2 regions of the Mesorhizobium sp. M0664 genome follow, and region 1 is predicted to be linked to the other one. Evidence: riboswitches for the same ligand, from Rfam matches in the RefSeq annotation. Region 1 holds a riboswitch; the other holds the start of a gene.
What was found. Region 1 has a riboswitch for cobalamin ahead of metE (5-methyltetrahydropteroyltriglutamate--homocysteine S-methyltransferase). Riboswitches for the same ligand answer to the same signal wherever they lie in the genome.
Positions count from the first base shown of each region.

Region 1 (7,105 bases):
CGTCAATCGGATGCTCTCTTTCGACAGTGTGAAGTCGCGGCTGGAAAAGCAGGAGAATCTGAGCTTCTTAGAATTCAACTACATGATCCTCCAAGCGTTCGACTTCCTTGAGCTAACCCGCCGGACCGGTTGCCGTTTGCAGATGGGTGGAGCCGACCAGTGGGGGAACATCATCAATGGCATCGACTTGATACGGCGGACGGATGGAAAGGAAGTCTTCGGAGTGACTACGCCGCTTCTGAAGACTCCTTCAGGTGTCAAGATGGGTAAGACGGCTGCCGGAGCTGTGTGGCTCAACGAAGATCGCCTTTCGCCATACGATTACTGGCAATTCTGGCGTAACACGGAAGACGCTGATGTCGTTCGGTTTCTGAAGCTTTTCACCGATCTGCCGATGAACGAGATCGAGCGATTTGGACAGGCTGAAGGAACCGAGCTAAACGCCGTCAAAGAACGTCTCGCCAACGAAGCTACGGCCCTGGCACATGGAACTAACGCCGCCAAACAGGCGGAGGCCACGGCTAGCCAAGCATTTGGGCAGGGCGAAGCCGCAGAGGGGCTACCGACGCTTCATCTAAATGACGCCGAGGGGTTGGCCGGAGTAGCCCTTGTGGATTTGCTGGTACGCGCCGGATTGACCTCCTCCAAAGGGGAAGCGCGAAGGGCGATCTCGGGACGAGGTGTGCGGATCAACGGCAACGTTGTCGAGGTTGATACAATGATATCTTCCCAAGACCTCCCGATCCGGCTTTCGCTCGGCCGGAAGCGCCACACTGTTGTAAAGTAGGGTTTCAGCAAATGCTGTCGCAGAAATTCTGCCCGCTTAGCGGATATTGCAGACATTCGCGTCGAGTTCCCTGAGGAATGTCGAGAGACACTCCTCAGGGGGTAGTTAAGGCCGCCAAGTTTTCTGAGTTAGCAGGCGCGCCATTGTGGCAGCTTGGCTTGTATGGCGAGGCCATGGTTGAGTGAGGCGAACCAAATCCAGCCCGGCGGTCGATCCCGAAGCTTCCCACAATGGCGAAGAGAACATCTTCACTGGTTCCTTTTCAGCACAAGACCTTCCGTTCGCTATGGTCGGCTGCACTCATTTCGAGCCTTGGCACCCTAGTGGAAGGTGCGGCGGCAGCTTGGCTGATGACGAGCATCGCCACCTCCCATGGAATGGTGGCGCTCGTCCAGTCATCGACCACCCTCCCCTACATGATCTTCTCGCTCGCGGCGGGAGCGCTCGCGGACAAGTTTGACCGTCGCCGGATCATGTTGACTGCGCAACTGCTGATGGTCTGCGTATCCGCCTTCCTGGCGTTCCTGACCTATGCGGGGAATGACACCCTGGACCCTTCTGGGTCTCACCTTCCTAATCGGCTGTGGTTGGGCATTGCACGATCCCTCTTGGCAAGCCTCCATGGGAGATATCCTGCCTCGCGAACACCTGCCAAGCGGGGTTGCGCTCAACGGCATGAGCTACAATCTCATGCGCAGCATCGGGCCGGCGATTGGCGGCATAATCGTGGCCACAGCCGGTGCGGGCTTCGCGTTCCTCTTCAACGTCCTTTGCTACTTCGCTCTGATCGCTGCGCTGTTGCGATGGAAAGCCGAACGGGCACGACAAGCGCTGCCGCGGGAGGCTTTCGGCAGTGCGATGGCGGCGGGCTTCCGTTACGTGCTCTTGTCGCCGAACCTTCTCAAGGTGATGTGCCGGAGTTCATTTTCGGCCTCACCGCCGTTGTCATTTTGGCTCTCCTGCCGTTGGTCGCTCGCGAACAGATCAAAGGGACCGCAGTCACCTACGGCGTGATGCTCGGCTTCTTCGGCCTGGGAGCGATTTGCGGCGCGCTCCTCATCGGGCGGGTCCGAGAAGTTCTCTCCAACGAATGGGTCATTCGCGGTGCGTTCTTTGTATTGGCGATCAGCTGCTTCTTTCGGGCATGGAGCGAGCACGTTGGGCTGAGCTGTCTCAACCTCATGCCAGCCGGTGCGGCTTGGATTCAATCATTCTCGCTGTTTAACGTCCGTGCAGCTTTCGGCGCCGCGGTGGGTGGTTGGACGCGCCCTCTCTCTATCAGACGGCCACATACGGCGGCATGGCGGCGGGAAGCTGGCTTTGGGGCGAACTGGCGGATGTCCAAGGTGTTTCGGGAGCCTTGCTCGTCCGCCAGCTGGTTCTTGTCATTGGGGGACTGATGGGCATCCTTCTGCGTCAGCCGGATTTTGAAACGCTCAATCTGGATCCTACCAACAAGTTCAGCGAACCGACGCTGCAACTTGACCTGCGGCCACGAGCGGTCCGATCATGGTGATGGTCGACTATCGTGTCGATCAGAGAGATCCAGACTCGCCCACAATAATTATCTGAATTCAGCAGTAATTTTTGATCGCCCGTTCGTGCTGTGTACCAGCCCTGTGTCTTGCGCAAGTGGTCACGAACGGCTGCGGGAGCCTCGAAGACGCCCTAAAAACACATGCTGCGATTTTTGAACACGCTTGACGTGTTAGATTAATTCATCCACAATGCGTGTGTTGAACACGCGAGGTGAGTTATGAACATGAAAGAGCTTAGGGTTCGACTGGGCATGACTCAAAAAGATTTGGCAGAGCAGATGGCAACGACGCAACAGACTGTGGCCCGTTGGGAAACAGGCAAAACGCAGTTGAACGTCGAGCAGATCAAGGACCTTTGTCTCACGTTGAAATGCACGGTCGAGGAGCTGCTGGGCTGGAAGATTGATGTCGAGGAGTGGCGCACGAGCCCGTTTGCAATTGCCGATGCCGAAACGCGATACGGCACGCTCAGAATCAAGACGACTGTTGGCAGCCGCCAATATCCTATCGATGAAAAGGCGCGTGAATCGATTTTACGTCAATTGAAGGAACTTCATAATCTTCGTAGAAATAACACAAGCAGGCCATGGCTGTATTGTTGGAGCCTTGACAACAAAATACTCTTGATAAATCCGCAATATGTCCGCACCATTGAGCTTATCGGTGACGATGTAGAGGAGATGCCAGAGTATTATCATCCAGAAATCTATCGGGCTTTGGATGACTGGGATAAGGGTGAGGTTTCAGGAAAGCTGAAGAAAGAATGCGATGCCATCATCGCAGAGATGGGTGATCAGGAAGCCGTGCGCATGGCCTCCTATGTTCGCGTCACATATGACGACGGAGAAGATGAGTGGAACTTCTTGGATGAAGAAACCGCTACGACTTTCTTCGGATTGGAAGCTGCGACCTTTGACGTTCCCCAGTGTAGTTTCGCCGAAGTGGAGGAAGAAGGTTACTACCGAGCGCGATACGCCAACCTTGATCGCGTCGCGGTGATGGAGGTTCCAAGCGACCGTTATCACAGATTGACCGCGCCCGAGGAAGCTTAGAACCATCCACGAAGGGCGCATGTTACATCTCGACCTTGCGTGGTGCGTTTTCAGTACGAGATGACGTTAAGCGTAGGTAGTGGCAGGTAAGAGTGCTCGACCAGAAGCTCAACTGCCTCCTCAATATCGCTGCCGATGTGCCGCAGGACACGTCCACGGGAGCGTGGATAGGCGTGAAGTTCCTGCACTCCACGGTCCGCTCTCCCATCGCCGGTATATGCCCGACGCCATCTTGTGGACGAGCTTGGCCGCCTGCACCCGGTTGTATTCCGGCTTGCGGTCCGCCTGGGGGTCCGCCGCGATGGCTATCTCCATGTCAATCGGCGCCGAACTTTGACTGCCCGCTGCTTTTGATGATTTGGCGAGGTCCCGCGCAATCACTCTTGGTCTTCTCCTTGAGGCCCTGTGTCGCGAACTTGTGGTCCAGCAGGGCAAACAGGTCCAAGTCCCCCTCCGCCCGTGGCGCTGGCTTGCCCTCACCGCCCTCGGCTTCCAATTGGGGAACCGCTTCTGCGCGCTGCACCGTGGCGATTGTCCGCCCAAGACGCATCACAAGATCGAACGCCAAACCGTGCCCGTGCACGACGATTTGCCGCTCAGGCCCATTTGGACAGGACTTGAGCTGGCCCGGTGGTTTGAGCCGGGTTACCTTGAGCCGGTGGGCTGCGAACACGCAGTTCGAGACATTGGCCTCGATCACTTCGTAACAGGCCGCTGCGCCGGGCCTCGGGTGCTCCCCCCGAAATCGTTGTGTCGTATCACCGAGGGCATCACGGCCAACAGTTTCCACATGGGCAACAGCCTCGCCATTGAGCCGGATGTGGTCGCGAGCAGATCACCAACGAAGCGGTCGGAAGCTCGGAGCCGAAGTTCGACGCCGAGGTGGCGTTCGCATGATGCGGGAAGCAGCACCACGGCGCTTGCCGGTAGTTTGCCGCCGGCAGCCGACGAACTCCTATCCTCCTGGACCGCTGTGCGTTATTGCTTTGATTTACCGGCCGCTCAAGGCTTCCATAGTTTCGCTTTCAAGGCGACCTTTGGCAACATGCCAACGGAAATTTAACATAACGACATAAACATTTCTTTATGCGACGTTGACAAAGAAGCGAACTGCGGTAATTGTCTCCCGTGTCGTGGTTCTCCGTACGGCGCTGCCGCAGCGGAGCTAAGAGGGAAGCCGGTGCGATGCCGGCGCTGCCCCCGCAACTGTTAGCGGCGAGCCAACCCCACTCATGTCACTGAGGCGAATAGCCTTGGGAAGACGGGTAGAGGCTATGACCCCGCGAGCCAGGAGACCTGCCACGGCGAATTACGTCCACGGGCGGGGTGTCTCGATGGCCGCTGCAGCCTGGCGTTCGTGCCGGCCTGCTAGCGCCTTCCTTGTCACCGACGCCCCAACCATCGGGGTATGCATGACTGTCTCTCAGCAAATTCCTGTAGCAACGCTCGGCGTGCCCCGCTTCGGTCGTCGGCGAGAACTGAAATTCGCGCTTGAAAGCTACTGGTCCGGAAAATCGTCCGCTGCCGACCTTCTCACGACGGCGAAGGCGCTCCGTGCCGCTAGCTGGGAGGAGCAACGCGATCGCGGCGTGTCGAAAATCCCGTCGAACGACTTCTCGCTTTACGACCATGTGCTCGACACCGCAGCCATGGTCGGCGCCCTTCCGTCCCGTTACGGCTGGAATGGCGGCGAGGTCCCACTCGACATCTACTTCGCTATGGCGCGCGGCAACCAAGGTCAGACGGAGGATTGTGGGCACGGTGGTCACCAGCATGCGGCTCATCGGCCTGGCGTAACCGCGATGGAAATGACCAAGTGGTTTGACACCAACTATCACTACATTGTGCCGGAACTAGACGATGATCAGACGTTCGCTCTTTCGTCGACGAAGCCGGTTGATTACTTCCTCGAGGCTAAAGCCCTCGGCATTCACACACGCCCAGTCATCCTTGGACCGGTCACCTTCCTCAAGCTGGCTAAATCGCCTGCCGGCTTCGATCCCATCGCGCTCCTACCACGGCTTCTGCCCGTCTACGAGCAACTCCTGCGGAGCTTGAAGCTGTCGGGTGCCGATTGGGTGCAGATCGATGAGCCAGCGCTTGTCCTCGATCTGAACCCGAACGAACGAGCTGCGTTCGAATTCGCCTATGGCCAGCTGTCAAAAGCCGCGCCCGAGTTGAAGATCATGCTGGCTGCCTATTTCGGGCCGCTGGGAGACAATCTCGAAACCGCGGTTTCTCTGCCCCTGGCCGGGCTGCATATTGATCTCGTGCGCGCTCCCGAGCAGCTGGAAACGGTGGGTCGGCTCGCACCGAAGGATCTGGTGCTCTCGCTTGGCTTGATCGATGGCCGCAACGTCTGGCGTGCGAACCTGCCCGCCATTCTCGACCGCATCAAACCGATCGTCGCCGGCTGGCCCTTGGACCGCGTCGAGATCGCGCCTTCTTGCTCGATGCTGCATGTGCCGATCGACCTCCGCATGGAGACGGAACTCGACGCGGACATCAGGTCGTGGCTCGCCTTCGCGGCCCAGAAGACCGACGAGTTGGTGTTGCTTGCCCGGGCCCTGTCCCAAGGCAGGGATGCGGTGGCAGGCGCGTTGAAAGCGTCTGCCGAGGCTGCCGCCACTCGCGTGACATCCACGAAGATCCATGACCCGCTGGTTGAGGGGCGGATCGCCAGCATTGACGACAGCATGAAGCGACGAGAGAGCGCTTTTGCCGAGCGCTCCAGAGTCCAGGCCGGCACGCTCGGGCTGCCGCCGTTCCCGACGACGACCATCGGGTCCTTCCCGCAGACGCCGCAGGTACGCAGGGCGCGGGCCGCTCATGCGAAGGGCCAGCTGAGCTATGTCGACTACGAGACCTTCCTGAAGAAGGAGATCGAGGCTGCAATTCGCTGGCAGGAAGAGATCGGGCTGGACGTGCTGGTGCACGGTGAGTTCGAACGAAACGACATGGTACAGCATTTCGGCGAGCAGCTGTCCGGCTTCGCCTTCACCCAGCATGCCTGGGTGCAGAGCTATGGGTCGCGTTACGTGCGCCCCCCCATCATCTTCGGCGACGTATCGAGACCCAATCCGATGACGCTGCGCTGGTGGCAGTTCGCCCAGTCGCTTACGGAAAACCCTGTGAAGGGAATGCTCACCGGCCCAGTGACCATTCTCAACTGGTCATTTGTTCGCGACGACGTACCCCGCTCCGAAGCATGCCGCCAGATCGCGCTCGCCATCCGCGACGAAGTGACGGATCTCGAATGGTCCGGCGCAAGGATGATCCAGATCGATGAGGCCGCGTTTCGCGAAGGATTGCCACTGCGCCAGTCTGATTGGAACGACTATCTCGACTGGGCTGTCGAATGCTTCCGGATCGCTTCAACGGGTGTAAAGGACGCGACTCAAATCCATACCCACATGTGCTATTCGGAGTTCAACGAGATCATCGACGCGATCGCTGAAATGGATGCGGATGTCATTTCGATTGAGACGTCGCGCTCGAAAATGGAACTGCTGGACGCCTTCACGAGCTCCAAATATCCGAATGAAATCGGGCCCGGAGTCTACGACATTCACTCACCACGGGTCCCGGAAGTCGGCGAGATTTCGGATCTCGTCATGCTTGCCCGCGAGCGACTGTCCGATGCCCAACTGTGGGTAAACCCGGACTGTGGCCTCAAAACCCGCAAGTGGGAGGAGGTCCGCCCTGCCCTCATGAACATGGTTGCTGCA
Region 1 covers NZ_JAMYPW010000043.1:1,180-8,284, forward strand. The annotation lists gene tyrS (tyrosine--tRNA ligase) at 1-787, shown strand, start outside; partial or broken gene NKI39_RS27035 (MFS transporter) at 1,018-2,332, shown strand; gene NKI39_RS27040 (helix-turn-helix transcriptional regulator) at 2,544-3,377, shown strand; gene NKI39_RS27045 (hypothetical protein) at 3,694-4,077, opposite strand; cobalamin riboswitch at 4,495-4,695, shown strand; gene metE (5-methyltetrahydropteroyltriglutamate--homocysteine S-methyltransferase) at 4,790-7,105, shown strand, end outside.

Region 2 (7,105 bases), on a different contig from region 1:
CACTTTCCTGTCGCTGGCCATCGAACTTGTACTCGGCTACCCGGCCCGGCTCTTCGATGCCATTGGCCATCCCGTCACCTGGTTCGGCAGGCTGATATCCTTTCTCGACCGCAGGCTCAACCGCGCCACTGATTCCGACGCCGACCGTCGCCGCTGGGGCGTCGTCGCGCTGCTGGTGATCGTGCTGGTGCCGGCCGCCCTCGCCCTCTGGCTCGAAACCTTGCTTTGGAGCATTCCCCTCGGCTGGTTGGTCACCGCAATCCTGGCGACGTCGCTGCTGTCGCAGAAGAGCCTGGCCGAGCATGTCGAAGCGGTCGCCGACGCACTCGACAGCGGCGGACTGGATATAGGCCGCATTGCCGTCTCGCGGATCGTCGGTCGCGACCCGGAAAAGCTCGACAGGGCCGCTGTCTGCCGCGCCGCGATCGAAAGCCTGGCCGAGAATTTCTCCGACGGTGTCGTCGCTCCGGCCTTCTGGCTCGGTATCGGCGGGCTCGCCGGCGGCGTCGCCTACAAGGCCGCCAACACCGCCGATTCGATGATCGGCCATCGCACCCCGCGCCACGAAGCCTTCGGCTGGGCGGCGGCGCGCTTCGACGATTGGATCAATCTGCCGGCGTCGCGGCTGACGGCGCTGCTGATCGTACTCGCCGCTTTTCTGGTCAAGGGCGCCAACGCCAAGGGCGCCTGGCACGCCGTGCGGCGCGATGCGAAAAAACACCGCTCGCCCAACGCCGGCTGGCCGGAAGCAGCGATGGCCGGCGCGCTCGGCCTGGCGCTCGCCGGCCGCCGTTCCTATGACGGCGTCATGGTCGAAGACGCATTGATGGGCGAAGGCGGCCGGCGCGATGATGTCGAGAGCACCGACATCCGACGGGCGCTGAAACTCTACCGCGTCGCCGACTTACTGCTGATCGCGCTGTTCGGCGTGGTCGCGGTGATCGTCATCGCCGCGTGAACGTCCGAATGGGTCGGCAAACCCGACCTACCAGGTAACACGGACTTCCTTTGCGCTCGGATCGGCTTCCACGCCAAACCTTTGATCGCGTACCCACCGGCAGCTACGGGAGAAGATTTCAATAAGGGTTCGACTACGACAAAAAGTCGTTCAGCGTTTGGCCCATACATGTAAAGGATGCATTCGCCTTCACCAAACAAGTCACCGTCAAACTCGCCGACCGATGCATCCTCGATAGCTTTCTCTAGCCGATCCTCGAGCGCATAAATGGATTCGCGTTCGTCAGCGGCACCAAACTGACCATCATTGAGAATAAGATAGACGATTACCGCCTGGTCCACGAACAATCTCCAGCTTCGCAAGCGACCAGAACTCTATCCCTGAGATCCGGCGGCACTGAAACTCTACCGGATCGCCGATTTTCTGCTGATCGCACTGTTTGGGGTAATCTCGACGGTCGTAATTCTGTTGTGATCTTCGCCCGATCTCAGGCGAAACAAAAACCGCCAAGCGACGGGTCGTTGGAGCCCAATTAGCACCATAGCCAAATTAGTAGCATAGCTGCCGGCACAAAGCAAGAACAAAATAAGGCTACGCCTCAAATAATCGCGTCAGGTCGGCGCCGCCCCTCACCCTTACCATTCCAGGGGCGAGCCGCTTCGTGCGGCTTTCCCTTCTCCCCTTGTGGGAGAAGGTGGCCGCGAAGCGGCCGGATGAGGGGTGTTCCAGCTTGGCACCAACAGCGCCCCGGCCAGCACCTCTCAACCGTCTTTGCGCTGCGCGCCAATCCACCTTCTCCCACAAGGGGAGAAGGAAGAAGAGGCGCCAGCAACACCCCTCAGAACTCGATCCCCTGCTGCGCCTTCACGCCGGCGGAGAAGTGGTGCTTGGTCACGCCCATCTCGGTGACCAGATCGGCCGCCTCGACCAATACCGGTTTGGCGTTGCGGCCGGTGACGACGACATGCAGGCCTTCGCGACGCGCCTTCAGCGCCGCGACCACCTTTTCGAGATCGAGGTAGTCGTAGCGCAGCGCGATGTTCAGCTCGTCGAGCACCACGAGGCTGATCGACGGCTCGGCCATCAGCTCCAGCGCTTTCGCCCAGGCAGCCTCGGCCGCCGCGATGTCGCGCTTCAGGTCCTGTGTCTCCCAGGTAAAGCCTTCGCCCATGGCGTGCCAGACGACACGGTCGCCGAAGGCGGCAAAGGCGTCTTTCTCGCCGGTGTGCCATTTGCCCTTGATGAACTGAACGACGCCGACGCGCTTGCCATAGCCGAGCATCCTGAGCGCCAGCCCAAAGGCGGCCGTGGTCTTGCCCTTGCCCGGTCCGGTGTTGACGATCAGCAGCCCCTTCTTGACCGTCTTGGCCGCGACCTCGGCGTCCTGCACCGCCTTGCGCTTGGCCATCTTGGCGCGGTGGCGTTCCTCGTCCTTGGGATCGATAGTATCAGCCATGTCATTTCACCTTGAGCGGCAGCCCCGCCACCATCAAAAGCACGGTGCCGGCAACAGCCGCGACGTCCTGGTTCAGCCGGCCGGCGGCGTCGCGAAACCGTCTTGCCAGCGCATTGTCCGGCACGATGCCCTGGCCGACCTCGTTGGACACCACGAACCACGGCCCACGCGGCCGCGACAGCACATCGGCCAGCCTCCGGCATTCGGCCTCGACATCATGGTCGGCCAGCATATGGTTGGTCAGCCACAGCGTCAGGCAATCGATCAGCACCGGCTGGCCGTCAGGCAGCGCTCCGATCGCGCCGGCAAGGTCGAGCGGCGCATCGATGGTCGTCCAGCCGGCGCCGCGGCGCGAGCGGTGCAGCGCGATGCGCTGGCGCATCTCGTCGTCATAGGCTTGCGCCGTGGCGATATAGCTCCAAGGCGGCGGGCCGACCGTCACCAGGCTCTCGGCATGCGCGCTCTTGCCGGAGCGCGCACCGCCGATGACCAGGGTCAGTGCCCCGGCAGCGCGGTCAGGCAAAGCTGTCGCGCAGGCTGGTCGCCGTGCCCGTGAAGCGTCCGCGCACCACGCCGACGACCGCGCCGAGCACCAGCCAGAACACCAGGTTGGTCAGCGTCACCGCCACCACGAACTGGTGGTGCAGGCCTTCCGGGATCGCCGTCTCGAAGCTATCGGGCTGCGGCGCGCCGACAATATGCGGCGCCACGATCAACGCTACGGCAAGGATCGCCAGCGGCAACGATCTGCGGAAGGCGATAAGGCCGAGCCCGGCGGCGGTCGCCACCACTGTTGCCCACCACCAGATCTGGCGTTGGACAAGGTCGGCCGCCGGCATCGCCGGCAGTTCCGGCGGCAGGCCGAGGCCCGGCGCCAGCGTGAACACGGCAAAGCCGGCAAGCCCCCAGAACAGGCCCTGGCGCCAGTTGCCGATGCCGCCGGCGAATTCCGAAACCGCGATCAGGACCAGCGCAAAGCCGATGCCGGTGACGATATTGGCAACGACGCTGAAGCCGAAGCGCTCGAAACCGTCGGCCGGCGCCCAGCCTTCGTCTTCCGCCGGAGCCATTGCTTCAGCCGGTGCCGGCGCGGCGCTGCTCATAGCCGTCGTGCCCGCGGCGTTTTCGGCCGGTGCCGCAGGTGCCGCGGCATGGTCATGGCCGCCGCCGGCCTGTTCGTAGACTTCCGCCTTCAGGATGAGCGGCACCGTGGCATAGGCTTGCATGCAGGCGAGAGCCACGCCGGCCACAAGCCCTGCGATCGCCGCGATGAACACGACGTTGCGAAACAGTGTCATGATGTCAGCCCCTTGTCAGTGGCAGGGAAAGCCCATCGAATGGCGATAGTCGTGCGCGGCATTGTGGACCGCATCGATATGCGAGAAGCCGACAAAGCCCATGACGAAAATGCCGAGGAATGCAGCAAGCGCCAGCTGCATGAGACGCGACTGCGAGGAGGCGGAAGCGCCGAGCGAAACGGAAGCGGTATTCATGTCTTGTCCTTTCGCCCTCCACCCGAGGGCATAGAAGTCAGTTTCCTGTCGCCGGCAGGTCTCCTGGCTCGCGGATCAGCGCCCTTCCCCACCTTCCCGAAGGCGAACCTTCAGTGGCATATGGAGAGGACTACCGCACACAGTTGCGGGGGCAGCCACGGCATTGGGCAAACAATTTCGCCCGCACCGCATTCCCTCTTGGTTCCAAACGGAACCGACGACATCAGCGACTATAGGCAGAATCGCCGCGCCCGGCAAACCAAATTCCGCCGGATCGTGTGGCGAATGCGCCGCCTCGCCAAGTTCGCAGACCGGCGCCGCGATTGACAATTTTCGCAGCCGGGTGTCGGCTGGCGGATGGGGAGGAAGCCGGCATGCAACCCAGCCCGAACAAGCGATTCCCTACAACGGCCTGACGCGGCCCGAGCCGACGCTGCCGTCAAACAGCCTATTGGGACATCGCAGCCTATCAGCGCGATCTCGAGGCCATCTGGTATCGCAACTGGCTGCTCGTCTGCCGCGACGCGAAGCGCTCGCCGATCCGGCCGCCGATATCGACAACATCGTCGCGTTCGGTACCCAGGTGCTGGAGGAGGATGCTGATATCTGCGAGGTCAACCAGATGGGCCTGCGCTCGATGCGCCACAAGGCCGGCGTGCTGATGCCCGAGGAATACGACTTGCACCGCTTCCACAACTGGGTGCGCGAGCGCCATGCGGCGCTCGCACATCAAAGCGATTTGGGCAGATAACGCCAGGTGACGAAGCCGCAGGCCACCGCCAGCAGCCCGAGCGTCGCGAAAACCGCGCCCAGGCCGAAGAACGCCAGCACGCCGGCCAAAGGCTTTCCGGCTGTGGCCTAAAGCAGCCCTGATGCCGACCGGCGCCAACACGACGCAAGGTCCTGCTTCTTTTGACGGTGGCAACCGTGATAGTCGTCTTGCCGGGGCTGAATCAAGACAGCGAGACCATGAGCATCGACACGCCGACCGCAGCCGTTCAGGATCAACCGAAGTCGAAGCGCATCGCCGTTATCGACATTGCACGCGGCATCGCTTTGCTTGCCATGGCGAGCTATCATTTCACCTGGGACGTCGAATTCTTCGGCTACACCGATCCCGGCCTCACCGCCTTCGGCTGGTGGAAAATCTACGCGCGCTGCATCGCCTCGAGCTTCCTGTTCCTGGTCGGCATCAGCCTCTATCTCGCCCATGGCAAAAAAATCCGCTGGACCGGCTTCTGGAAGCGCTTCGCCATGGTTGCCGGGGCAGCGCTCGCAATATCGCTGGTCACCCGCATCGCCACGCCCGACGGCTTCATCTTCTTCGGCATATTGCATGAGATCGCGCTCGCCAGCCTGCTCGGCCTGGCGTTCCTGCGCCTGCCGGCGCTGCTGACGCTGCTTGTCGCCGTATTCGTCGTCGCTGCGCCTTTCTACCTGCGATCCGAAACGTTCGATCATCCGGCTTTGTGGTGGGTCGGCCTGTCGGCGACCAACCCGCGCTCCAACGACTACGTGCCGCTGCTGCCCTGGTTCGGCGCCGTACTTGCCGGCATCGCGGTTACCAAGCTCGCCGCCACCTCCGGCGCGCTGACGCGGCTGTCGGCATTGGCGCCCGGCCGCTGGGCAAATCCGCTGGTCTTCATCGGCCGGCACAGCCTTGCTTTCTATCTGATCCATCAGCCGGTGCTGATCGGCTCGGTCTGGCTGTTTTCGCAATTCATGCCGGCGCAGGCCGAAACCAGGGAGGTGCGTTTTCTGAAATCCTGCCAGATATCCTGCGAGCAGGCACGCGACACCGAGTTCTGCTCCAGCTATTGTGCCTGCATGCTGGACACTCTCCAGGGCGAAGCCTCGCTTGACCGGCTCTACAGCGACGACCAGTCCCCAGAGTGGAAGGCGCATATTGGCGAGCTCGCCGGCACCTGCACCGCCCCAAACCGAGGCGGCGGAACCGGGAACGCGCTAATCGAGGGAGGACAATAATGAGCGACAGTCACCCGAAACCCATGCAGCAAAATCCTGGGCAGCCGAAGCTGGGGCACATCCCATGGCCGCCGCTGATCTATATCGCTGCCATCATCGTCAGCGTCGCGCTAGGGCTGTTCTATCCGCTGCCGTGGATCGGCGATCTTCTCGGCGACATCCTGTTCGCCGCCGGCCTTGTGGGGTTGGTGGCGGTTGCCGCGCTCTGGTTCACGGCAATCCGCACCATGATCCGCGCCAAGACGACGCTCAACCCGAACGGCGTGCCTGACCATCTGGTGACCACCGGACCCTTCGCCGTCAGCCGCAACCCGATCTACCTCGCCAACACGCTGCTGCTGGTCAGCCTCGCCTTTGTCACTGGGATCGCCTGGTTCCTGCCGCTGGCAGTCATCGCGGCGTTCCTGACGCAGAAGCTGACGATCGAGAGCGAGGAGAAGGTGCTGACGGCCAAATTCGGCAAGAAATACCGGGACTACGCCAAAAGGGTGCGGCGCTGGATTTGAGCCGAGGCTGACACCGGCTTAGGTGGTGACGCCGAGCTCCACCAGCCGCTCGACGCAGGATTCCTCGGCCTGGTCGAGCTCTGCCAGGGTCTCTTCGAGGTCGCGGCGTTTCTGGCGAAGATCCTCGCGCTTTTCCTCGATGCGCTTGATCATCAGTTTGAGCTGGCCTACCTCGCCGGGCGGCTCCCTGTACATCTGGATGATCTCGCGGATCTCGTTGATCGAGAAGCCGAGTCTTTTTCCCCGCATGATCTGGCGGATGAGATGCCGGTCCGACGGACGGAACAGCCGCGTGCGGCCGCGTCTTACCGGCTGCACCAGCCCTTCGTCCTCATAGAAGCGCAACGTCCGCGTCGACACGTCGAATTCGCGGGTCAGCTCCGTGATCGAATAATATTCCCGCATCGTCACTCCAATGCCCCGGCCACGCCGCGAGTTCCAACTGGCCGGCGCCGAGGCGCGTACCAGAATCGGCGGGCAAGGCACCTTTCAAAGCCTCGCATGGCATTTACGTAAAAGTCAATTGAGGTGACGTTCAGCGCACGCCGAACCACCATGTGGCGAGCCCGAGAAAGGCAAAGAAACCGACGACATCGGTGACCGTGGTGACGAAAACCGCCGAAGCCACAGCCGGATCGATCTTGAAGCGGTCGAGCAGCAGCGGGATAAGGATGCCCGCCAGAGCCGCCACGAACATATTGATGAT
Region 2 covers NZ_JAMYPW010000003.1:178,287-185,391, forward strand. The annotation lists gene cbiB (adenosylcobinamide-phosphate synthase CbiB) at 1-958, shown strand, start outside; gene NKI39_RS06310 (hypothetical protein) at 889-1,299, opposite strand; gene cobO (cob(I)yrinic acid a,c-diamide adenosyltransferase) at 1,797-2,414, opposite strand; gene cobU (bifunctional adenosylcobinamide kinase/adenosylcobinamide-phosphate guanylyltransferase) at 2,416-2,937, opposite strand; gene NKI39_RS06325 (CbtA family protein) at 2,930-3,712, opposite strand; gene NKI39_RS06330 (CbtB domain-containing protein) at 3,728-3,907, opposite strand; cobalamin riboswitch at 3,944-4,141, opposite strand; gene NKI39_RS06335 (SRPBCC family protein) at 4,251-4,658, shown strand; gene NKI39_RS06340 (heparan-alpha-glucosaminide N-acetyltransferase) at 4,877-5,893, shown strand; gene NKI39_RS06345 (methyltransferase family protein) at 5,893-6,399, shown strand; gene NKI39_RS06350 (MerR family transcriptional regulator) at 6,418-6,804, opposite strand; gene mgtE (magnesium transporter) at 6,935-7,105, opposite strand, start outside.
Region 2: another riboswitch for cobalamin. It lies ahead of NKI39_RS06330 (CbtB domain-containing protein); the one in region 1 lies ahead of metE (5-methyltetrahydropteroyltriglutamate--homocysteine S-methyltransferase).